One region of the Arthrobacter sp. FW306-06-A genome, then DNA from elsewhere that is predicted to be linked to it. Evidence: riboswitches for the same ligand, from Rfam matches in the RefSeq annotation. Region 1 holds a riboswitch; each other region holds the start of a gene.
The links. Region 1 has a riboswitch for S-adenosylmethionine ahead of LFT49_RS13585 (aminotransferase class V-fold PLP-dependent enzyme). Riboswitches for the same ligand answer to the same signal wherever they lie in the genome.
Positions count from the first base shown of each region.

Region 2: linked by a shared signal. The riboswitch ahead of LFT49_RS19185 (DUF1737 domain-containing protein) and the one ahead of LFT49_RS13585 (aminotransferase class V-fold PLP-dependent enzyme) in region 1 are both predicted to bind S-adenosylmethionine.
Region 3: linked by a shared signal. The riboswitch ahead of LFT49_RS07390 (bifunctional o-acetylhomoserine/o-acetylserine sulfhydrylase) and the one ahead of LFT49_RS13585 (aminotransferase class V-fold PLP-dependent enzyme) in region 1 are both predicted to bind S-adenosylmethionine.

Region 1 is NZ_CP084552.1:2,906,382-2,914,174, reverse strand. Features, by position in the region: gene LFT49_RS13605 (fluoride efflux transporter FluC) at 1-328, opposite strand, end outside; gene LFT49_RS13600 (fluoride efflux transporter FluC) at 325-729, opposite strand; gene LFT49_RS13595 (metal-dependent transcriptional regulator) at 737-1,450, opposite strand; gene LFT49_RS13590 (class I SAM-dependent methyltransferase) at 1,500-2,258, opposite strand; gene LFT49_RS13585 (aminotransferase class V-fold PLP-dependent enzyme) at 2,362-3,777, opposite strand; SAM riboswitch class IV at 3,815-3,928, opposite strand; gene hisN (histidinol-phosphatase) at 4,080-4,892, opposite strand; gene rsgA (ribosome small subunit-dependent GTPase A) at 4,938-6,053, opposite strand; gene aroA (3-phosphoshikimate 1-carboxyvinyltransferase) at 6,037-7,425, opposite strand; gene LFT49_RS13565 (DoxX family protein) at 7,432-7,793, opposite strand, start outside.
Region 2 is NZ_CP084552.1:4,087,824-4,095,616, forward strand. Features, by position in the region: gene LFT49_RS19170 (TetR/AcrR family transcriptional regulator C-terminal domain-containing protein) at 1-429, opposite strand, end outside; gene LFT49_RS19175 (hypothetical protein) at 657-911, shown strand; gene opgC (OpgC domain-containing protein) at 1,038-3,506, opposite strand; SAM riboswitch class IV at 3,688-3,803, shown strand; gene LFT49_RS19185 (DUF1737 domain-containing protein) at 3,817-4,092, shown strand; gene LFT49_RS19190 (rhodanese-like domain-containing protein) at 4,089-4,499, shown strand; gene LFT49_RS19195 (O-succinylhomoserine sulfhydrylase) at 4,500-5,708, shown strand; gene LFT49_RS19200 (glutamate--cysteine ligase 2) at 5,834-7,060, opposite strand; gene LFT49_RS19205 (UDP-N-acetylglucosamine 1-carboxyvinyltransferase) at 7,129-7,793, opposite strand, start outside.
Region 3 is NZ_CP084552.1:1,615,895-1,623,687, forward strand. Features, by position in the region: gene LFT49_RS07370 (CPBP family intramembrane glutamic endopeptidase) at 5-784, shown strand; gene LFT49_RS07375 (HNH endonuclease signature motif containing protein) at 842-2,578, opposite strand; gene LFT49_RS07380 (VOC family protein) at 2,905-3,543, opposite strand; gene LFT49_RS07385 (S8 family peptidase) at 3,659-5,929, opposite strand; SAM riboswitch class IV at 6,233-6,347, shown strand; gene LFT49_RS07390 (bifunctional o-acetylhomoserine/o-acetylserine sulfhydrylase) at 6,392-7,708, shown strand.

The sequences.
Region 1 (7,793 bases):
CCGCCGAGCCGAACCGTGCTTCGCTGAGCAGGCGGATGGTGGCCGTGGTCCAGGAACTGAAAGTGGTGAGCCCTCCGGCCAAGCCGGTGGCCAGACCCAGCTGCCATTCGGTGCCCAGTCCCAGTCCGGTGGTCAGGCCGTGGGAGAGCCCGATGACGAAGCACCCCACCACATTGACCAGCAGGGTGGCCCAGGGCCAGTGCAGGGCTCCGCGGCCGTCCGCGCGGACGCTTCGGATGCTGCTGTGGTGCGCAAACCAGCTGTCCACCCCGAACCGCAGGAGGGCGCCGGCCACGCCAAATACCCCCACCAGGGCCGCAGCGATCATGGCCGGCCATCCCGGCTGCACGATAGGAACCTGCCGGTCCGCCACCCGGCGCCGGCGGCCGCCAGGCCGAGGACCAGGGACAGGCCCAGATAGGTGATCCATACCGGGTGGGCGGAGGCGCGCGCCAGCTGGTCCGAGGCGTAGATGACTGCCGAGAAGGTGGTGAAGGAGCCCAGCAGGCCGGGTCCCACCGCTGCCCGCAGCCAGAATGCCGTGTGCGGGCGGGCCATCCAGACTGTGGTCAGGGCCGCCAGGACGAAACTGCCGCTGATGTTGATGGCCAGCGTGGCCCAGGGGAGGGAGCCGGGTGCGTCCGGGAATGCCAGCCCCAGCCCGTACCGCAGTTCGCTGCCGATCAGCCCGCCGGCGGCCACGGCCAGCCACGCCGAGCCGTTGGGCATCGCCACGTCAGGATCCGCCCAGGACGCAGCCAGGGTGCGGGGTGTCGCTGGAGACCCACAGCGCTGAGGCGATTTCATCGGCCAGGTCGTAGTCCCGGGGCGTGCCCGAACTGCCGATCCGCACCACCATGGGGCCGCCAAACGGGCGCCGTCCCACCACCTCCACCTCGGCATCGAGGTCAATGTCCTGGGCGGCGAGGTACCGCAGCAGCTCTGGGTTGTCATCGCTGATCCGGGTGATCCGGCCGCTGTGGCCTTCGTCCAGTTCGGCGAGCAGGTGGGCGCGCGGCATCAGTACCTGGCCGTCGGCGGTGGGGATGGGGTCGCCGTGCGGGTCCCGCTTAGGGTCCCCGAGCTTCGCCGCGACGCGTTCAATGAACGTGTCCGAGACCGCGTGCTCCAGCTGTTCAGCTTCATCGTGGACCTCGTCCCAGCTGTAGCCAAGGCGCTGGACAAGGTAGGTCTCGATCAGCCGGTGGCGGCGGACCATGGCCAGGGCCAGCCGCAGGCCGGCCTCGGTGAGGGTGACGGCGCTGTACGGCTTATGGTCCACCAGGCCCTGGTCCTTGAGCTTGCGGACCATCTCCGAAACCGAGGAATTGGCCACGCCCAGCCGCTGTGCCAGCTGCGAGGACGTGATGGGCTTGTCCTGCCATTCCGTGAACGAATAGATGACCTTGACGTAGTCCTCGATCGAGGAGGAGGGCGCGCTGGTCTTCACAGGTTCAAGCCTACCGGTTGGGCCGCGGCGGCAGAGTCCGCTGCACTGGTCATGCCTTGACCGCGCGCCAGGCGAGCGTGAGGTAGGGAAGGTGGATCTGCTGGTCCGGGGCGTAGGCAAGGTGCTCGTGCAGGTACCAGTCCAGGTTGGCCAAGACCTTGGCCCTCGTTGCCTCGTTGGCGCGCAGGTAGTAGCTGCGTGACTTGGTGAGCTCCATCAGGTCCGTGGTCGTCACAGTGTCCTGCCAGTGGCTGACGTGTCCCTCGAGACCTTGGAATTCAGGCCCCACGACGGGTTTGTGGCCAGGCCGGTACACGTCACCTGCGTGCATGATCCGGGAAAGGCGGTGTACCCAGGGCACGGAGGTGTCCAGCTGGTTCCATACCAGGCCCAGGGTTCCATGCGGGCGCAGCACCCGGGCGAGTTCGGTACTTGCGGCCAGCGGGTCGCACCAGTGCCACGCCTGGGCAACGGTTACGACGTCGAAGCTGGCGGTGGGAAGGCCGGTCACCTCGGCGGAGCCCACCACAGCTGCGGCGCCCGGGCAGTGGGTCTTCAGCTGGGCGAGCATGTCCGCGGAGGGGTCGACGGCGGTGACGTCCAGGCCCAGGTCCAGCAGCAAGGAGGTGAACTTTCCGGTACCCGCGCCGACGTCCAGTGCCTCATGGGCGCTGGTGGGCACCAGCCAGCGGACCGAGTCTTCCGGATATCCGGGGCGGACGCGGTGGTAGTGCCCGCCGCCGTCCTGGAAGCTCTGGCCAAGCTCCCGGCGCCGCCCGTGATCGAGCCTGGGGCCACCCCGAACCAAGCGTGGCCTCCTTCGTGTGCTGCCGATGTGGACGTCTCTCGAATGTACCGCACGGACGGTCACCGGCTGGTGCCCCAAGGGGCACCCTCTTTGCTGCAGCTGCTCAGTCGTCGATGCAGGGGGCCGCGCCGGCCGTTCCCGGCGTGTTGGGCGCCCAGTGCGGGTAGGTGCGGAAGTCGTTGGCGGGGACCCAGCGCCCGGCGTCCACCACGTAGTCCCACCCCAGCCCGTTGCTGCGCAGCGCACGGATACCGGCGAGGAGGCGTTCGGCATCCTCCAGCCGTGAGCCGACGCCAAAACTTGCGCGGAGCGAACCGGACGGCAGGCCAAGGCGCTTCAGCAGGGGATGGGCGCAGAAGCGTCCATCGCGCAGGCCCACGCCGTGCTCGGCGGCGAGATAGGCGGCCACCAGCCCCGCGTCGTAGCCCTCCACGGAGAAGTTAACCACGCCGATGGTGTCCGTTTCCGGGTTGCTGTCCTTGAAGATCTGGTGCACGGTAACGCCGTCGATGTCCTGCAGGCCCTCCACCAGGAAGGAGCGGATCGCGGCTTTGTGGGCGTGCCACCGGTCCTGGTCGAGCTCAGCAATGACCTGGGTGGCGCGGGCCAGCGTGGCGGCTCCGAGGACGTTCGGCGAGCCCCCCTCATGGCGGGCCGGGCCGCTGGCCCAGCTGACGCCGTCGAGCCTTGCTTCCTTGACCGCGCCGCCGCCGGCAAGGTGCGGGACGCCCGCGTCCAGCCAGTCAGGCCGTCCCACCAGGACGCCGGCGCCGAACGGTGCGTAAAGCTTGTGGCCGGAAAACGCGATGTAGTCGATGTCATCCGTGCTGATGTCCACCCGGCGGTGCGGTGCCAGCTGGGCCGCATCCACCACGATCCGTGCGCCGTGCTGGTGGGCCAGCGCGGCCAGGGCGCGGATGGGAAGGATCTCGCCGGTGACGTTTGAAGCGCCGGTGACGGCCAGCAGGCTGACCCCGCCCTGCTCCAGCTCCGCGCGGACGGCGTCGAGGGTGCCGGTGATCGTCTCCGCGGCCACGATGCTGCGGTGCGGCACGCCCTGCCACGGCAGCAGGTTCGCGTGGTGTTCGATGTCCAGGTAGAGGACATCGCCGTCAGGGCGGCCATGGGTGACCGGGAGGCAACCTGCCAGGAGGTTCAGCGAGTCGGTGGTGTTGCGGGTGAAAATGACCGAGTCGTCCGGGCGTCCGCCGACGAAATCGCGGACGATGGTGCGCGCGTTCTCGTAGACAGAGGTGCTGATCTGGGAGGCGTATCCTGCCCCCCGGTGGACGCTGGCGTAGTAGGGCAGGATTTCGTTCAGGTAGGCGGACACCACGGAGAGTGCAGGGGCCGAGGCGCCGTAATCCAGGTTTGCGTACCGCACGTGGCCGCCGGTGATCAGCGGCGCCTGGATCTCGGCTCCGGTGACTGCCGCGAGGGGCCGGCCGGCAACGGCATGCCGTTCAGCAACTGCCGCTTCGGTGCTGACGGGCTGGGGGGAGACGGTGGCAGTTGTCACAGAGACCTCACTTGAATACAGGACTCCGGCATAGTGGAATCCGCGCTTGCCGCATCCGCTCCGGACCGGCCTGGTCGTCACCCGGGGCACCCCACCGCGAATGGAGGGTTGCCGGCCAGCAAACCGGGGTTTAGCGCTGGCACTCGTGACCTGGATAAAAGCGTAGGACATGCGGCTGACAGGACTGAACCCGCAGCGATTGTTAAGCGGTTTGTTACGCGATTCGAATAAACGGCGGCGGACACCCCCATCGGGAGGTGTCCGCCGCTGCTTTATTCGTTTTTTCGGGGAAAAGCCAACCGTTACAGCAAATCGTCCAAATAAGGGTTCAGGCGGTGCAATACCTCTGAGTGCAGGATCGAGTTGGTGGCCAGCGCGTTCCCGCCGAAGGGGCCGTCCTCGCCTTCCAGCGACGTGAAACGGCCGCCGGCCTCCACGACGATCGGCACAAGGGCGGCCATGTCGTAGAGGTTCAGTTCCGGTTCGCAGGCGATGTCCACGGAGCCCTCCGCCACCATGCAGTACGACCAGAAATCGCCAAAGGCACGGGTCCGCCACACGTCCTCGGTGAGGCCCAGGAACTCGTCAAGGTTTCCCCGTTCCTTCCAGCCCGTGAGGCTGGAGTAAGAGAGGGAGGCGTCCGATAGTGTCGAGACGTTGGAGACGCGGAGCCGGGTGGCAGCTGCCAGGGACCTGCCCATGTATGCGCCCATACCCTTCGCCGCCCACCAGCGCTTGCCCAGGGCCGGGGCGCTGACCACGCCCACCACCGGCTCGCCCTCGTCGACGAGGGCGATAAGGGTAGCCCAGACCGGAACGCCGCGGACGAAGTTCTTGGTCCCGTCAATGGGGTCGATGATCCAGCGCCGCGACCCGTGTCCCGTGCTGCCGAACTCCTCGCCCAGGACCGCGTCCCGGGGGCGGGAACGCGAGAGCTGGCCGCGGATGGCTTCTTCGGCGGCCTTGTCCGCATCGGTGACCGGCGTCAGGTCCGGCTTGGTCTCGACGTGGAGGTCCAGGGCCTTGAAGCGGCTCATGGTCTGGTCATCCACGGAGTCGGCCAGGACATGTGCCAGGCGCAGGTCATCGTTGTAGCTCGAAGCGGGTTGGATCATGGTTCCAAACTACAGTCTGCGCACGCTTCTGCCGGGGAGAACGCGTCAGTTGACGCTGCCGAGCTCCTTGGTTTCCTGTGCTTCCAACCTTGGATCCGTGCCGAGCAGCCGCCGCAGCGACGCCAACCGGGCGGGACCGGTGGGACCTGCGTGTCCGCCCGCCACCCAGTCGTCGAGGCCGCAGTTCACTGCAATTGCCGTGTGCTTGCAGCCCCGTTCGCAGTTCTCGATGCCGGGGGAGAGGTCGGGGAAGGAGCGCAGGATCCGGTCGGGGTCCACGTGGGCGAGGCCGAAGGACCGGATGCCCGGAGTATCAATGATCCAGCTGCCGGCCGGAGCGTCCGCGAGGCGCAGCGCCAGGGCAGAGGACGACGTGTGCCGGCCCCGTCCCGTCACGGCGTTCACTCCGCCGGTGGCCCGCTCGGCCCCAGTAAGCGCGTTCACCATGGTGGACTTGCCCACGCCTGAGTGCCCGAGCATGACGGTGACCTTGCCGCCCAGGTGGGCGCGGAGGGCTGCCACCGCGGTGCTGTCCAGCCGGGCCGAGAGGCCGTCGTCGGAGCGCGCGTCGATCCCGGAGGCCTGGGCGTCAGCGGTTCGGCTGATGATCACCGGGAAATCCAGGTGGGTGTAGTTGGACAGCAGTTCCGCTGGATCCTTGACGTCGGCCTTGGTGACCAGCAGGATCGGCTCGATACCGGCGTCGTACGCAGCCACCAAGGCACGGTCGATGAATCCGGTCCGCGGCTCCGGATTGGCGGCCGCCACCACGATCACCAGCTGGTCCGCGTTGGCCACCACGGCACGTTCGATTGGATCCGTGTCGTCGGCGCTGCGCCGCAGGAGCGTTTTGCGGTCCTGGATCTTCACCAGGCGCGCCAGCGTGTCCGGTGCCCCGGAGACGTCCCCCACGAGCGAGACGAAGTCGCCGGCAACCACCGGCGAGCGGCGAAGTTCGCGGGCGCGTGCCGCAATGACCACGCGTTCGTTGTTCGAGTCCTCACCCACGACTGCGGTGTACCGCCCCCGGTCCACCGTGATGATCCGTCCGGTGACCGCATCGTCGTGGCTGGGACGGTCCTTGGTGCGGGGCCTGGAGCCCTTCTTGTTGGGCCTGATACGGACGTCGGACTCGTCCCAGGAGTCAGTGCGCCGTGCCACCGCTGGGCTCCTCCGGTCCGGATGCCGCAGCGGCGTCCTGGGCCAGCATGCCTGTCCACAGCTGGGGGAAATCGGGCATGGTTTTGGCGGTGGTGGCGATGTCCTCCACCTGTACGCCCTCCACTGCCAGGCCCAGGATGGCGCCTGCGGTGGCCATTCGATGGTCCGCGTAGCTGCGGACGACGCCGGCGTGCAGCGCGGCGGGCCGGATCACCAGGCCGTCGCTGGTTTCCTCTGCGTCCCCGCCGAGCCGGTTGATTTCCGCCACCAATGCAGCGAGCCTGTCCGTCTCGTGTCCGCGCAGGTGGGCGATCCCGGTGAGCCGGGATGGGCCCGTGGCCAGCGCGCACAGGGCTGCGACGGTGGGGGCAAGCTCGCTGGTGTCCGCGAAGTCGCCGCCCTTGATCTCCGGGCCGCCGGTGACAGTCAGGACGCCGTCGGACAGGGTGACGTGTGCGCCCATTTTCACGAGAATCTCGCGCCACAGGTCTCCCACCTGCTGGGTATCCGCCGGCCAGTTGGGAATCCGAACTGTTCCCTTCGAGGCCAGGGCGGCCGCCAGGAACGGTCCGGCGTTGGAAAGGTCCTGTTCGATCCGCTGGTCGAAGGCACGGATTGGCCCGGGTGCCACCACCCAGTGGTTGGGAACGGAGTCGTCCACGGACACGCCGGCGCCGCGCAGGACAGCCACGGTCATGTTGATGTGGTCCAGGCTCGGCACCGGCTTTCCCACGTGCTCCAGGTGCAGGCCCTCGTCGAACCTCGCCCCCACCAGGAGGAGGGCGGAGACGAACTGGGACGACGCGCTGGCGTCGATCACCAGATGGCCGCCCCGCACCGCGCCCTTGCCTTCCACCACGAACGGGAGCGACGACGGAGCGGAGCCGTCTTCGGAGGCAACGGCCACACCGAGGGCCTTAAGCGCCTCGATGATGGTTCCCATGGGGCGCTTCCGGGCGTGCGGGTCGCCGTCGAAGACGCTGGTTCCGTTGCGGAGCGCCGCCAGCGGTGGAACGAACCGCATGACCGTGCCCGCCAGCCCGCAGTCGATCCTGGTCGGGGACGCCTCAGCCGCTGCCGGCAGCTGAACCACTTCCAGGTCAGGGCCAAAGTCGCCGTCCCCCGGCACTTCCGTGATAGTGGCGCCCAGCTGCCGGAGCGCATCGACCATCAGTGCCGAATCCCTGGAGTGCAGGGGTGCGCGCAGCCGGGACGGGCCGTCCGCCAAGGCGGCCAGGACCAAGTACCTGTTGGTCAGGGACTTTGATCCCGGAACCGTCACGGTGGCATCGACGGGCCGGGACGCAAAGGGTGCGGCCCAGTGCTCGACAGGTGTTCCGGACCCGTCCCGGGTGGCAGCTGTTGCGGTCATTCGTGCTTATGCTCCCGTGGCGTGTACGGCGCGGCGTACGGCTTTGTCCGCCTTGTTCAGCTTCTTGGTGGTGGTCCGGCGCGCGTCGGCAGCAAGGTGCGAGGCATTCCTGCGGGCATCGGCGGCCAGGTGTTCGGCACGCCAGGCCAGGCCCGGCTTGCCCGCTGTGTCCACCGAGGCCAGCAGCGCGCCGCCGCTCAGCGAGAGGTTCTTGAGCAGCTGGTTCCGGCGGTTTTCCCGCCCTTCCTTGCTGCTGATATCCGCACTACGCCACTCAACAAAGGTGTTAAGCAGCGAAATCACCGTCAGGAGGCCGGCTGAAAGCCTGGAGAACTTGCCAAGGCCGAACAGGACGCCCGCTCCCACCT
Region 2 (7,793 bases), 1.2 Mb from region 1:
CGGCTGGAACCCCGCGGCCACCAGCAGGGACAGGATCTGCTCGAGCGGCCGCAGCGTACCCAGGGGCCGCAGTCCCAGCGGCGTGGACAGGGGCCGCGTTACCAGCAGGGGCACTACGTTGGGATGCTGAAGCGCCAGCGTCCGCAGGTTGTGGGCGATTCTCCGCAGCTGGGCCTTCCAGTCCGGGTCCTCGGGATGGATTCTGAGCTGATTGAGCACCAGTTCCGAGACTCCGTCCAGCAGGGCTGCCCGGTTTTCCGCGTACCGGTAAAGGCTCATGGGGTCCCTGCCGAGCTCTTGCCCCAGCCGGCGCATGGTCAGGGCCTCCAGGCCTTCGGCGTCAACGAGTTCCAGGGCCTTGGTTAGCACAACGTCCCGGCTCAGCCGGGTTTTGGGCGAGCGAGGCCCGGAAGCTGCAGTGGAAGTCATGGATTGGTCCTCGCCCCGCCGGCGGTGGTCCCGGAGTTATTCAAGACGGTTGCCTCACTTGTAGTCTACGGGTAAAGTCTACAGTGTAGACAAGCGGTGAGAGCGCTGTTCGTCCCCTCAGTCTCAGCCGGGGATGGACTATATACCCCGATCACCCCCGTGCAGGGGATCGCGGTTTGCTGTTGTAGCCACACGGCAGCGCCGAGCACTTAGCGAAGGGAGCCGTCATGGCTAACTCGCAGTTCGATCTGTTCCTCCACGAAGCAACCTATTCCGATCATGTATCCGATTCCAGCCTGAACCGGGACCGCCTCTACGGGCTGTACACCAGCTGGTGCGTGATCAATCAGCAGCCGCTCGGCAGCGAATCCACTTTTTGGTCAGCCATGAAGCACAGGATCAACCCCGGGCACAACGGACTCCGCATGAAGGGTCCAGCTGCGGCCGACTACATCCTCACCAGCTATCCGGGGCTTGTCTAGCTTCCCCGGCCCGCCTTTGGGCACCCCTTGGGCGCACGAACACATGCTGTGGCACTCCGGTGCCACGGCATTTTTCATGCCCTGAAGCAGCCGCGGCCAAGGTTGAGGAGCGCGTCCCCACCTGGGCTAGGTAGGGATGATCCGGAAGAGGAACCTGGTGCGCACCATCACCCACAGCAGTCCCAGGACCACGGCATAGGCCGCGGTGTTGAGGAAGATACTCTGCTGCTGCAACGCCGGAATATTGGCTACGACGGCGATCAGCAGCACATGCATGATGAACACGTACAGCGTGGCCCGGCCCAGTGGAATCAGGAACCAGCCCAGCGCCCGCTGCACCGGCTTCCAATAAGCGCTGAGGAATGCGTAGGCCGCCACCACCAGGACCATGACATTAAGCAGGCGGCCGGGAGCCAGGTACGTGCGGCCGAAGAGGGCGTCATACATGGCGCGGTATACGCCGTCCGGCATGAGCGCCATGCGGACGTCGTAGTTGTTCGCCAGGTAGGGATTGCCCCAGGACAGGAAAGCCAGCGCGAACGCGGCCGCGGTGCAGGCAACCACCACCCACGTATGCCTCGACAGCCAGGCAACGACGGCACGGCGGTGATAGCCGGCAACCAGCCCCAGCACGAACAGCACCTGCCACACCAGCAGGGGGAAGGAGTCCTCGAACTGCGACGGCAGGACCCGGAACCTGGTCACGGCACCAACTGCATACACTGCAAGGGTCGCGGCCAGCATCCAGACGGCCTTTCCGCGGTTCAATGCGGCCAGGATCAGCGGGCTGACCAGCAAGAGCACCACGTAGAGGCCCATGACGTTGAATTGCCAGGGCCCAAACTGCAGCAGCACGATGGCCGGCAGCACCTGGGGCGGCACGGGGAACTGGAACAAGGACGACATGCCCGCATAGAGGTCGTAGGTCCGGCCGGCACCGTTGTGCCCGGCGCCGCCGGTTCCCTGGTCCACGAAGGTTGTGAGCGCCTCGGCGTGGAAGAACGGGAGCAGGGACAGCAGGAAGACCCCGATCAGCACGGCGAGCGCCGTCAGGTAGAGCTTGCCTGCGCGGCGTGACGTGAGGTCCACAACCCGGCCGAAGTCCTCCTTTGCCTTGGGCCCGTACACCATGCCCACCACCAGTCCGGAGAAGAGGACGAACAGCTCTGCGCCTGACACGAAGCCCACGGCCTCCTGCGTGAGCAACTGGAACAGCGAGGCCATGCCCAGGTGGTTGACCACCACGAAGACGATGGCCATTCCGCGCAGCAGGTCAACGCGCGAGTCCCTGGTGGAAGGATCCTGGTAGCTCCAGGCTGTGGCTGCATTGATCCTGCGCGGAACCTGCCACAGGGCCACCAGGAGGATGACCATGGCGGCGGCAACAGTCCAGGCAGCAGGCCCGGACAGGGTGTTGGCGCGGACATAAGTGCCGGTGGGTGCCTGATCGGTGACAGGGCCGGTCACCATCGGGGAGGCCTTCAGCCTGTCCCCCGCGGCCTTGGCAATGTCCGGGTTTCCGGTGAGCAGCCAGCTGATGCTCGCCACGCCGGTGTCCCTGGTGCTGGTGCGTTCGTCCCATACGACGGCGGCCGTGCGTGCGAACTCCGGAGAGGTGGCAGTTCCCACCACCTGGTCCCACCAGCCGGTTTTAATGCCGGCTTCGGGCGCGCCGCCGGTTGAAGGGCTGTAGAACGCCGCGGTCTGCAGGAGGAAAGGCTTCCTGCGCCCCTCCGAGTAGGTGGCGTAGAAGTTTTCGCTTCCCGAGGCTGTCAGCATCTCCTCAAGCTCACCGGCCCGCGGCAAAGTGTTGACGGCGGCCCCGCCGGCGGTGTCGTCGTGGTAGGCGGCCAGGCCCACCCAGTCCACGGCGTCGTCACCCGGGTAGTAGGGTGCGTAGGCGTTGTCGCCTCCGGTCCAGGCCCCGTCCCCGTTGGTGTCCAGGAGCGCGAACCCCTCACTTCCTGGCTGCGGCGCATTCCGGCTCCGGTCAAAGGGGTAGTCCTTGCCCAGGTAAGGCGCCCACACCATGGCGGCCCGGCCGCCGTCGTACTTCTTGAATGCCCTGGACACCTCCTGGAAAGCCTGGCGGTACTCGGCGGGCTGCTGGCCCCAACCCACCCAGCTTGTGTTCATGTCAGGGGCGAACCGGATCAGCAGCTGGCCCTTGAACCCGGATGTGAGAGTGTGCACCTGCTGCGCGAAGGCTTCAGCTTCTGCAGTGCCGAGCTGGTCCAGCGGCACCGAGGGCTTCACCGTGAGCAGGGCGTGGGCACCTTTGGCTGCGGCCTGCTGCAGGAAGCCGTCGATGTCGTTCCGTTCGGAATCACGGAACGGAAGGGTGATGTCGTGGCCAAAGACAGCAGGGGTGGCGCCCAGCCGGTCACTGAAGCCTGCAGCGGTATCCTCGCCCCACTCGAGCACCGCACCCAGCCACGGCTTGCCGCTGTCCGGTGCAGCCTGCGCCGCCTGCGCCGGACCTGCCGGCGCCAGCACGGCCAGGAAGGCGATGACGATGGCCGCTAGAAAGGCAGCCACAGAGCGCGGACGGTTTACGTGGCTGGTGGCGCGGTGATGCGATGTGATTGCGCGCATGCTGACAAGGACCCCCCGGTACTCATTGCTCTGCTGCCCGTTGCTTAGGCGACGGGGCGGTGCCCCGGTAAGAACTTTATCCGGCGGCCGGCCCTTGCGTGTCGCCTGGCCGTCCGGTGAATTACGGAACATGACGACGGCGGCGGTGCGGCTTGGGAGCGCAGGTGTTACGTTTTTGGGGAGTAATGAGTACCGGTGTGAAGCCCTGACTGGCCGGTCGGCAACCCTCCCTTTCGCGGCGGGGTGCCTCAGGTGAATACTCGGCATATCGACCGATTCGAGCTGCAAGCGTGAAAGAAGGAGATCCGTCGTGTCCGACGCACCCGCCCCTGAGGAAAGACTGTCCTACCGCCTGATTACCGGCGCGGACAACCGTGAGTTCTGCGAGCGGATCTCCGCTGCACTCGCAGACGGTTACGTGCTGCACGGCAGCCCCGCAGCAACCTTTAACGGCACCACCGTCATCGTGGCGCAGGCCATCGTCCTTCCGGCCGCGATCGCCTCGGCAGACGCCGCCGTTGCAACGGCCGTTGACGAGCTTGAGGGCGAGTTCGACGGCGAGTTTGACGGCGAGGGCCACGCATGAGCTACGCCGGAGACCTGACGCCGCAGGAAGCCTGGGCCAAGCTGGAGCAGGGCGCCGTCCTGGTGGACGTCCGTACCGAGGGCGAATGGGCCCACATCGGCATCCCGGACACCAAGGCCACGGACAACGACCCACTCTTCATCCAGTGGACCTTCCCCGGCGGCATCCCCAACCCCGACTTCATTAAGGATCTGACGGACCAGGCGCCGGAGGACCCGGGCACGGAACTGGTGTTCCTGTGCCGCTCCGGCAAGCGCTCCGTCGCCGCGGCCACCGCCGCCACCCAGGCGGGTTTCACCGCCTACAGCGTCCTCGAGGGCTTCGAGGGCGATCCCGACCGCTTCGGCGAACGGACCGTCAATGGCTGGAAAAACCGCGGCCTGCCCACCAACCTCGGAAAGAACTAAGTGAGCTTCAACCACGACGCCCCCGGCTGGAACCCCGACACCCAGGCCGTCCGCGGCGGGCTGGACCGCAGCAACTTCCAGGAAACGTCGGAGGCCATCTTCCTCAACTCCGGCTTCGTCTACGAATCCGCAGCCGCTGCTGAACGCGCCTTCACCGGCGAAGACGAGCGCTTTGTCTACTCCCGCTACGGCAACCCGTCCGTGGCCACGTTCCAGGAACGGCTCCGGCTGCTCGAAGGCACCGAAGCATGTTTTGCGACGGCGTCGGGCATGTCCGCGGTATTCACCGCCCTGGGTGCCCTGCTGGCAGCCGGCGACCGCGTGGTGGCCGCCCGCTCGCTGTTCGGTTCCTGCTTCGTGGTCCTAAACGAGATCCTGCCCCGGTGGGGCGTGGAGACGGTGTTCGTCGACGGCCCTGACCTGGATCAGTGGCGCGAGGCGCTCTCCAAACCCACCACGGCTGTCTTCTTCGAGTCCCCGTCCAACCCGATGCAGGAAATCGTGGACATCGCCGCGGTCAGCGACCTGGCGCACGCGGCCGGGGCCACCGTGGTGGCGGACAACGTCTTTGCCACTCCCCTGCTGCAGCGCTGCGGTGACCTGGGCGCGGACGTCATCGTCTACTCCGGCACCAAGCACATCGATGGCCAGGGCCGGGTGATGGGCGGTGCCATCCTGGGCACCAAGGAGTTCATTGACGGCCCCGTAAAGCAGCTGATGCGCCACACCGGCCCCGCCCTGTCCCCGTTCAACGCCTGGGTCCTGACCAAGGGCCTGGAAACCATGGGGCTGCGCGTCAACCACTCCTCCGCCACGGCCTTCCGGCTTGCCGAGTGGCTGGAGGAGCAGCCGGCCGTGAGCTGGGTGAAGTATCCGCTGCTGAAATCGCACCCGCAGTACGGGCTGGCGGCGAAGCAGATGAGCGCAGGCGGCACCGTCCTGACCCTGGAGCTTGCCCCGTCGGGCGGACGCTCCGGCAAGGAAGCCGCCTTCGCCCTGCTGGACGGGCTGCGGATCATCGACATCTCCAACAACCTGGGCGATTCCAAGTCGCTGATCACGCATCCCGCCACCACCACGCACCGCGCCATGGGCCCGGAAGGACGAGCGGCCATTGGTCTGAGCGACGGCGTGGTCCGCCTCTCCGTGGGACTGGAGGATGCGGAGGACCTCATCCGCGACCTGGAGCAGGCGCTGAAGCAGATCTAGGTATTCGACGCGCTTCGGTGTTCCCGCGGCGCATATTCCCCGGCGCGGCCCGAATGTGGGCCGCGGGAAGGAAACACCGCGTCGAAGAGGAAACTGCGCATCGCGGACCCGCGCGCCGCGGCGGGTCAGGCCTGGCGGACCCGCAGCAGTTCCGGTGTGTCCTCCACGTCTCCGAGATCCAGCGCTCCGCGCATGGTCACCTGCACGGCCTGGCGCACCACGGCGCCAAACCCCATGTCCTCAGGCGGCGGACCGGCAAGGGCCTTGTCCCGGGCGCGGCGTTGTTCGGCGGCCCCTGTTCCGCGGGCGATGATCTCCTCCACACCCTGCCGGGCCAAAGCCAGCTCGCCCTGCTCCTGCAGGACGGGGGCCAGGTAATCCACCAGCGCACGGGCCACATCCGCAGCGGGGGCCGGACGGAAGTTGCCAAAATCCAGGAGCTCGCCGCTGAGCCCCTCGCTGCTGGCCTGCCAGGAGGCCATTCGCAAAAGAACTGTGGGAACGGGTGTGGGATCAACGTCATCCCGCCACTCCCTGCTGGCAGATTCCACCAGCGCCCGGACCAGCACGGCAATAAGGGCTGCGTCCTCGGCCCGCAGGCATACATCCGCCACCCTCACCTCAACGGTGGGGTGGTTGCGGGACAGGCGGGCATCAAAGTACAGCATCCCCTCGTCCAACATGACCCCGGTATCCAGCAGCCGCGTCACCACCCTCCGGTAGGCGGGGTAGGTGCCGTAGATGCCTGCCGGCCCTGCCGTCGGCCACCGGTTCCAGGCCTGGGTCCGGTAGCTTTCGAACCCGGTAGGCACCCCGTTCCAGAAGGGTGAATTGGCGCTCAGCGCCGTCAGGACCGCCAGCTTGTCCCGGATGCGGTCCAGGACCGCCACGCCTTCCTCCGGCGATTCGATGTAGGTGTGGACGTGGAAGCCGCAGGTCAGCTGCTCCTGTGCAGTGAGGCCGAAGCGTTCCAGCATCCTGGCGTAGCGCGGATCCGGGGTGGTATGGCTGGGGGATGCCACCGGCGAGGTGGCAAGGGCCGCCACCCTGGCACCGTGTTTCCGGGCCGCCTGGTCCGCCAGGGCACGGCCGGCGCGGATCTGTTCCAGGAGGCTGCCGTGATCCACGCATGGCCGGGTCTGGGTCTCGATCTGCTCAAGCTTCAGCTCGGCACTCAGGCCCATCTCGTCGTCGTAATCGCCGTGGTTCCCGGCGTGATGCGTGTCCGGTTCCACGGGAAGATCGTCCGCCGCAACGCGGTGGCCGGCAAGGAGGGCGTCAGCCAGCGCAAGCGGTTCCCCGGACTCCGGATCAACGATCAGGAGTTCTTCCTCTACGCCGAACGTACGCATACGAACATTTTGCGGCAGTGCAGGGATATTGGAACTGTCACACGCGGTTCATGACGAACCGTGAATGCCTAGTCCTGGAAGTACTCCACCTTGGCACCGATGGTGTTCAAACGCTCCGCCAGGTCTTCGTATCCGCGCTCGATCACGTAGATGTTCCGCAGTTCGGACACGCCGCGTGCTGCCAGCATCGCCAGCAGCAGGCAGGCCGCCGGGCGGAGTGCTGGCGGGCAGCCAACCTCGGCGGCACGCCACTTGGTGGGCCCGTTGACGTAGATCCGGTGCGGGTCCAGGAGTTGTACCTGGGCGCCGAGCCGGTTCAGCTCGGTGAGGTAGATCGCCCGGTTTTCGTAGACCCAGTCGTGGATCATGGTCTGGCCATGGGCGTTCGCGGCGATGACGGCGAAGAACGGCAGGTTGTCGATGTTCAGCCCGGGGAAGGGCATGGGGTGGATCTTGTCCTCGGGGGCGCGCAGCTCGGAGGGTTTGGTGGTGACGTCCATCAGGCGGGTTCGGCCGTTGCGGGCCATGTACTCGCCCGAAATCTCAAGCTTCTGGCCCATTTGGCCCAGGGTGGCCAGCTCGATTTCCATGAACTCGATGGGAACGCGGCGCACCGTGACCTCGGAGTTGGTGACGATGCCGGCCGTGATGAGGCTCATGGCTTCGATGGGGTCTTCGGAGGGGAAGTATTCGATCTCTGCGTCGATCTCGGGCTGGCCGGTGATCTTCAGGG
Region 3 (7,793 bases), 1.3 Mb from region 1:
GAACATGCTGGTTCCCTCCCGCCGCCGCCTGCGGCTCGAAGTCTGGATCGTCCTGGGCCTGTCCCTGGGCCAGTCGGCCGTCTACTCCGTGGTGCAGCTGCTCGACAAGATGACCCGCGCCCCGCTGGCGGAGGGCACGTCCACCCTGAACCGTTCCCAAAGTACCCGCGAGTACTTTGACCTGACGTACCAGCTGCTGGATATCGTCTTTGCGCTGGTGCCGGTACTGCTGGTTTTGTACTTCCTTACTGAGGACCGCCCCGCCGCGCCCGGTGAGCCCGGCACCTCCCGGTCCGCGTTCCAGAAGCTCGGGTTCGATTTCGCCCGGCCCGGAAAGGACCTGCTTCAGGGGCTGGGGCTGGCTGCACTGATCGGCATCCCCTCGCTGGGCCTGTATGCGGCCGGCAGGGCGCTCGGGATCACCACGGCCATCATTCCCAGTGCATTGGATGCCTACTGGTGGACGGTTCCCGTCCTCATCCTGTCGGCCGTCCGCCATGCGGTGCTCGAGGAAGTCATTGTGGTGGGTTATCTGCTCGACCGGTTTGGGAAATTCGGATGGAGCATGCCGCTGGCCATCGCCGTGAGCTCGGTGCTGCGCGGCAGCTACCACCTGTACCAGGGCTTCGGTCCATTCATTGGCAACGCAGTGATGGGCATTGTCTTTGCCTGGCTGTATACCCGGACACGTCGGGTCATGCCACTGGTGATAGCCCACGCACTGCTGGATATCGTGGCGTTCGTCGGGTTCAGCCTTTTCGGGAAGGCGGTGGGGTTGGGGTAGATACCCCACCTCCTCAGTCTGGGCTGCCCGGCCTCACCGTTATGACGATGCAGGGCGTTATTGGCGTGATAGCTGCTCTCGGATGAACGACAGCAGCAACCAGGAGTCCGCTTCTGGGTCCGGTGGGAGAATGAAGGGCTGCGCGTAGAAGTCCTCCCACAGTGGATCTGTCGGGCATAGTTCGCCCGGCTCGAGCAGGTTTTCGCCGGGTGGATCTTCGGGTGGTGGATCGGCCCAATCAGGCATGCCCGCGAGCAGCTGCTGCCACTGTGGAGCATCCACCGGCATGGCAGCCACGATAGCTTCCGCCGGCAGGATTCCCGGTGGCCAGTGTGTGGGTTCTGGGTGGGGGTGTTCGGGTTTGTAGTGGCGGCCGGTGGGTGAGGTCCAGCCGGGTGATTCACTCGTGGTGGCCGGGTCTGGTGTCCATTGGGTGTGGTGTTTGAGCCGGTGGTGTTTGGGGCAGAGTTGTGCCAGGTTGCTGGTGCCGGTGGGTCCGCCGTGTTCCCAGGCTTTCAGGTGGTCGGTTTCGTTGTCCGGGGTGCGGTTGGTGCAGCCGGGGAAGGTGCATTTGGCGTCGCGCATCCTGATCCAGCGTTTGATGGTTTCGGTGAGCCGGTAGTTCTTCCGGCCGATCTCCAAGGGTGCCCCGTCGCGGGGGTCGACCAGGACGCGGTAGAAGGCCGCGCCGTCGGCGACGAGTTTGCGGGCCATGGATGCCGGGATGGGGCCGAGCCCGTCGAGCATGGCGGGCTCATCCGTGAGTCCGAGCAGGGAGAACACCGGCACCGTGACCAGGACGTCGGCCCGCGGGGTGGGGACCTTGCCGATCTCCCTCACGGCCGACGAACTGATGGCGTTGCCGGTCACGTCGTCGTTGCCGGTCCCGTCGTCGATGCTGGCCGGCTCTGCCGCGGTGGTGGTGCCGGTGCCCTTGGTGTTGCCGGCGCTGAGGAGCAGGGATGCTGCGATGTCGGGGCGGAGTTGGGTGATGGTGCGTGGTTCGTTGGGGCCTTGGAGGCCGCGGGCGGTGGCGGTGGTGCGGTTCCAGATGGCGCAGGCGGTGTCGCCGGGGAGGTAGAGCGAGATCCAGGCCATGCCGTCCCGGTCCGGGGTGTATTCCATTCGCCGGTCCGTCACCCCTTTGGCGTGGCGTTTCTGCAGTGTCTCGGGGTGGTGGCGTTCGCGCCAGGAACGGACTTTGGCCCGGAAGCGGGAGGGGACGAGTTCGCCCGGGGCTGCGCCGCGGGCGGGGTGGGGTGCGTCGGGGTCGAAGAAGTGCGCCACCAGCGCGGCAGCGCCGGCCGCGTCGAGGCCCTCGGTTTCGTCCGCGACGATGCGGGCGTGCTGCCAGGACATGGCACCGGTGGACAGGGCCTGGAACACCGGTGGGAGGGAGCAGATTTTTCGGGACTGTTCCACCAGGGCGCCTGTGGCGGCGGAGCTGACGGTGAGGACCCCTGCGATCTCTTCCACCACGGACATCTCGGCGTAGGTGCGGTCCTGGATGGACGCGTCGGGCGGGGTCATGGCCTGCTGGAACCCGATCGCCTCGGCTGCATCCCGCGCCTTCATCGCCGCGAGCTGCGCCTCCAACCGGGCCGTGAGTTCCAGCCGCTCCAGCCGGATCTCGTACCGCCGCTGCAGCACATCAACACCGGAACCAACACCAACCCCGGAGGCCAGGAAAGCATCCTCCCGCTCCAGCGCACTTATGGCATCCAGCGCACCGAGGGCAGCCACCGAGGCATGAACGCCCTCCGCACCTGCCCTCACACCACCGCTGATTCCCATATGAAGATCATCCAACAGGGGTCTGACAATATGAGCTGCGCCGAGCAGCTTACCTGAGTGGGTAAGCCGGACCACCGAAGCCGCCCGCCGTCGTCGTACTTTTTGGACGCAAAGGTTCCCTGTCGCAGCCCAAATGTCCCGTGTGAAAAAGAGCATGCTTGGCGCAGAAAAATCCGCTGCCCTGAGCCCAAAAAGTCAAACGCCGCTTGAACGAATTCGGCCGCCATGAGGTGGTGACGCCGTTGTCACCACCTCATGGCGGCCGAAGATTATCCGGGCGTGGACCCGGCACACCCATCTCCCAAAAAGAGACTAGGGCTGGAGCGTCAGATAGTGACGGCCCCGTTGGCGGTCTCAAAGGTGACCGACAGGATGCCCGGCGTTCCGTGCGGGGCGACCCACTCGACCGCAACATCTTCGAGCGGCTTCTCCACCGGCTCGCCCAGCCATTCCGTGACCCTCGACGCGGAGCCGGCGATGGTCAGGCACCTCATCTTGAGGCTGCTCTGGTAGGCGTTGGACGGGTGAAGCGAGGGATCGCCCTCCCACTTAAGCATGTACGGGACCTGGGGATCAGCGATGAGGCCCAGGATGCCAATCTGCTTCCAGACCAGCTCGCGGCCGTCCGGGAACTTGCGGTTGCCGTTGACGGCGGAGCGGCCAAGGCGTTCCTCGAAGGGGGCGAGGTCGTCCACTTCGACGCACCAGCCCATCCAGCCGCCGCCGGCCGCGGAACGGGCCCGTACGGCCTGTCCAAACGGTGCCTTGTCAGAAGCGGGGTGGTCCAGGACCTCCACGACCTCCAGGTACTTGTGACCGGCCAGCGGGATGATCATATTCCGGGTTCCGAACCGGGGGTGCACCCCGCCCTTCACTGCCTCAACGCCGAGGGCAGTTGCAATACGTTCGGTAGTGGCCGCGAGGCCGTCGTGTTCACAGGCGTAAGAGACGTGATCCATGCGCATGGCAACATCTTGGCACTTTGTGATGCGGCTCTCAGCTAAGGATACCCTTACTGGAATTTCCTTCGTGGATTCGGGCTGTTTTCCTGCCTCCCAGCTGACCAGGATCGGCATTTGATCAGCCACCGATGTAGTAGCCGGAGGTGTCGGCGGTGAGGTGGACGGTGCCGTTGGAGTTATTGGTCAGGGCGATGGTTCCGTCACTGCCGACGGGGGTGATGACGAGGTTGGGCACGGTTTGGGCTGCGGCGAAGTTCAGGTTGGAGGTTCCCGGTGGGGTGGTGCCTCCGGCGTGGACGGTGATGAATCCGTTGCTGGTGGGCTCGGTGACAGTGACGTTTACGGCCACGGCTGACACGCCTGTTGCCGGGATGCCGCCCCGTCCGGTTACCGGGACCTTGATGGTGGCTCCGGGAGCGACTGGTCCGCTGGTGCCTCCGGTGCCGTTGCGCGTATCAAGCTGCCGGAACGGTGTCTGGGAGGAAAACGCGCCAGGGTCTACGGCGGTTCCAGCGATGTAGTAGCCGGAGGTGTCGGCGGTGAGGTGGACGGTGCCGTTGGAGTTGTTGGTCAGGGCGATGGTTCCGTCACTGCCGACGGGGGTGATGACGAGGTTGGGCACGGTTTGGGCTGCGGCGAAGTTCAGGTTGGAGGTTCCCGGTGGGGTGGTGCCTCCGGCGTGGACGGTGATGAATCCGTTGCTGGTGGGCTCGGTGACAGTGACGTTTACGGCCACGGCTGACACGCCTGTTGCCGGGATGCCGCCCCGTCCGGTTACCGGGACCTTGATGGTGGCTCCGGGAGCGACTGGTCCGCTGGTGCCTCCGGTGCCGTTGCGCGTATCAAGCTGCCGGAACGGTGTCTGGGAGGAAAACGCGCCAGGGTCTACGGCGGTTCCAGCGATGTAGTAGCCGGAGGTGTCGGCGGTGAGGTGGACGGTGCCGTTGGAGTTGTTGGTCAGGGCGATGGTTCCGTCACTGCCGACGGGGGTGATGACGAGGTTGGGCACGGTTTGGGCTGCGGCGAAGTTCAGGTTGGAGGTTCCCGGTGGGGTGGTGCCTCCGGCGTGGACGGTGATGAATCCGTTGCTGGTGGGCTCGGTGACAGTGACGTTTACGGCCACGGCTGACACGCCTGTTGCCGGGATGCCGCCCCGTCCGGTTACCGGGACCTTGATGGTGGCTCCGGGAGCGACTGGCCCGCTGGTGCCTCCGGTGCCGTTGCGCGTATCAAGCTGCCGGAACGGGGTCTGGGAGGAAAACGAGCCAGGGTTCGACGGACTGCTGGTTCCTGCCGGTGACGCAACTTGCAGCAACCGGTTTAGGGTTCCCGGGCTGGCGTTGGAGATCTTGCCGCTGGCTGAGGAAGAATTCAGTGCGTCTCCTATCTGGGCAGGGGAGAGCAGCGGGTTCTGCGAGAGCATGAGGGCAGCAGCGCCTGCCACATGGGGAGTGGCCATTGAGGTCCCGCTTAGAGATGCGGTGGCGGCCGGGGAGGTGTACCAATCGGATGTAATGCCAACGCCGGGGGCGTAAAGATCCACGCAACTGCCGAAGTTTGAGAAGCTGGCCTGGTGGTCCGTGGAATCGCTGGCAGCGACCGTGATTGCCGCCGGAACCCTGGCAGGGGAAGCCGTGCATGCATCGGTGGCACTGTTACCTGCAGCAACAACCGCGGAAATACCGTCGGCGATTACCGCCTCCACGGCAGCGTCCAAGGTGCTGCTCGTGGGGCCGCCAATGCTGAGGTTCACCACAGCCGGAGTTCCGGCACGGTGGTCCCCTGCAATCCAATCGAGTCCTGCAATAACGTCCGAGTAGAGGCCTGTGCCATCACAGGCCAGTGCCCGCACCGGGATCAAAGTCGCGAGTTTTGCCACGCCATAGGTTGAACCGCCGATAGTGCCGGCTACATGGGTGCCATGTCCGTTGCAGTCGCTGGACCCGAGGCCGTCGGACTTCGCCGTCCAACCTGTTGCAACCCGGCCGCCGAAGTCGACGTGGGATGCGAGGATCCCAGTGTCGAGTACATAGACGCTCACGCCTTGCCCGGTGCCGGAGGGCGTGTACGTGCTGGATAGGGGCAGCGATTGTTGATCTATCCGGTCCAGTCCCCATGGCGCCTGCTCCTGGGTTGTGCTGTAGACCGTGACGGGCTGGTCCGGCTCAACGGCGACGGCTTTGCCGGACCGCATCAGGGCTGAGGCTTGCGCCGGGGTGGCTTTTATCGCAGCGCCCTTGATCGCATTATCGAACATACGGCTAACGCCAATACCTTGGCCGCGCAGGGCACTGCTCTCTTGCCTGACGTCCGCTGCCGAGGGGAACCGGACAATGTAATCACCCTTGTCAGCCGCCGCGGCGCTGGCGATGGGAGCAGGGAGAAGCACCGCTCCCAGCATTGAACAGACCAACACAATGTATAGAACAGTGGCACGTGCGGCAGGGCGCAGAATCGGAGGCAACGGAACGTCCGTCCTTTTTTGACTGTGAGAAACGAGGGGGTTTTCCCCGTTCAAATCTATCGGGGACGGGAACCCGATCTTCCGAAGCTCGGGCGATCCTTCGCATTCCCTGTGCGAATCTTCGCAAACCTACGCTGCAGTCCTGGCGGTGTGTTTCCACGTCCAGGCTTTTGTCACGACCCGTCATACTCATGGCGTTGGGCGCCCCCGCTTCCTAGACTTGGCGAAGGTCATGAGTGCCAGCGCCAAGCCCCGGCTCGCTGGCCGGCAACCCTCCATCCGCGGTGGGGTGCCCCGGGTGAGGACCTGGCTGTCCGGCACGAGCCGACAGCAAGCGCGGCCCGCACTGCCCCTGAGCATGCCGGGCCCATGTCAAAGGAGATTTGGATGTCCAACGCTTGGTCCTTCGAAACCCGCCAGATCCACGCCGGCCAGGAAGTGGACAGTGCAACGGGAGCCCGTGCCCTGCCCATCTACCAAACCACGTCCTTTGTTTTCCCAACGGCCGAGAGCGCAGCCAACCGCTTTGCACTCTCCGAACTGGCGCCCATCTACACCCGCATCGGCAACCCGACGCAGGACGCCGTCGAACAGCGGATTGCCAGCCTTGAAGGCGGCCTGGCCGCGCTGCTGCTGAGTTCCGGCCAGGCCGCCGAAACGTTCGCGGTCCTGAACATTGCGGAGGCCGGCGACCACATCGTAGCCAGCCCCAGCCTCTACGGCGGCACCTACAACCTTTTCGCCCACACCCTGAAAAAATTCGGCATCTCCGTCACGTTCGTGGACGACCCCGACAACCTGGACCAGTGGCGCAACGCCGTCCGGCCCAACACCAAGCTTTTCTTCGGTGAAGTGGTCTCCAACCCGCGCCAGGACGTCCTGGACATCGAGGGCATCTCCGAAGTCGCCCACCAGGCCGGCGTGCCCCTCATCGTGGACAACACCCTCTCGACGCCGTACCTGATCCGGCCGCTGGAGTGGGGAGCGGACATCGTGATCCACTCGGCCACCAAGTACCTGGGCGGCCACGGCACAGCCATCGCCGGCGTGATCGTCGATTCCGGCAAGTTCGATTTCAGCAAGGACCCGGAACGGTTCCCCGGCTTCAACACCCCGGATCCCACGTACAACGGATTGGTCTACGCCCGCGACCTGGGAGCCGATGGAGCGCTCGGTGCCAATCTCTCCTACATCCTCAAGGCGCGGGTCCAGCTCCTGCGGGACCTGGGCTCGGCGGTTTCGCCGTTCAACGCCTTCCTGATTTCCCAGGGCCTGGAGACATTGAGCCTGCGGGTGGAGCGCCATGTTGCAAACGCGGCGGAGGTTGCGCGGTGGCTTGAAGCAAGGGACGACGTCGAATCGGTCGCCTACGCCGGGCTGCCGTCCAGCCCCTGGTACGAGCGTGGCCGCAAGTATGGGCCCAAGGGGACGGGCGCCGTCGTCGCCTTCAACCTGGCCGGCGGAGCGGAGGCGGGCAAACGCTTCGTCGACGCTTTGGAATTGCACTCCCATGTGGCCAACATCGGCGACGTGCGCTCCCTGGTCATCCACCCGGCGTCGACCACCCACAGCCAGCTCTCGCCGGAGCAGCAGGTGGTGGCCGGGGTGCACCCGGGACTTGTCAGGCTTTCCGTGGGCCTGGAACACATCGACGACATCCTCGCCGACCTTGAAGCAGGCTTCAGGGCTGCGAAGGACGCCTAGAAGCCTAAAGTACGACGCCGGGGCGCCACTTAGGCGGCAGGGCAGGGCAGGCAGCAAGTCGGGAAGTCACAACCAGTCACACTCT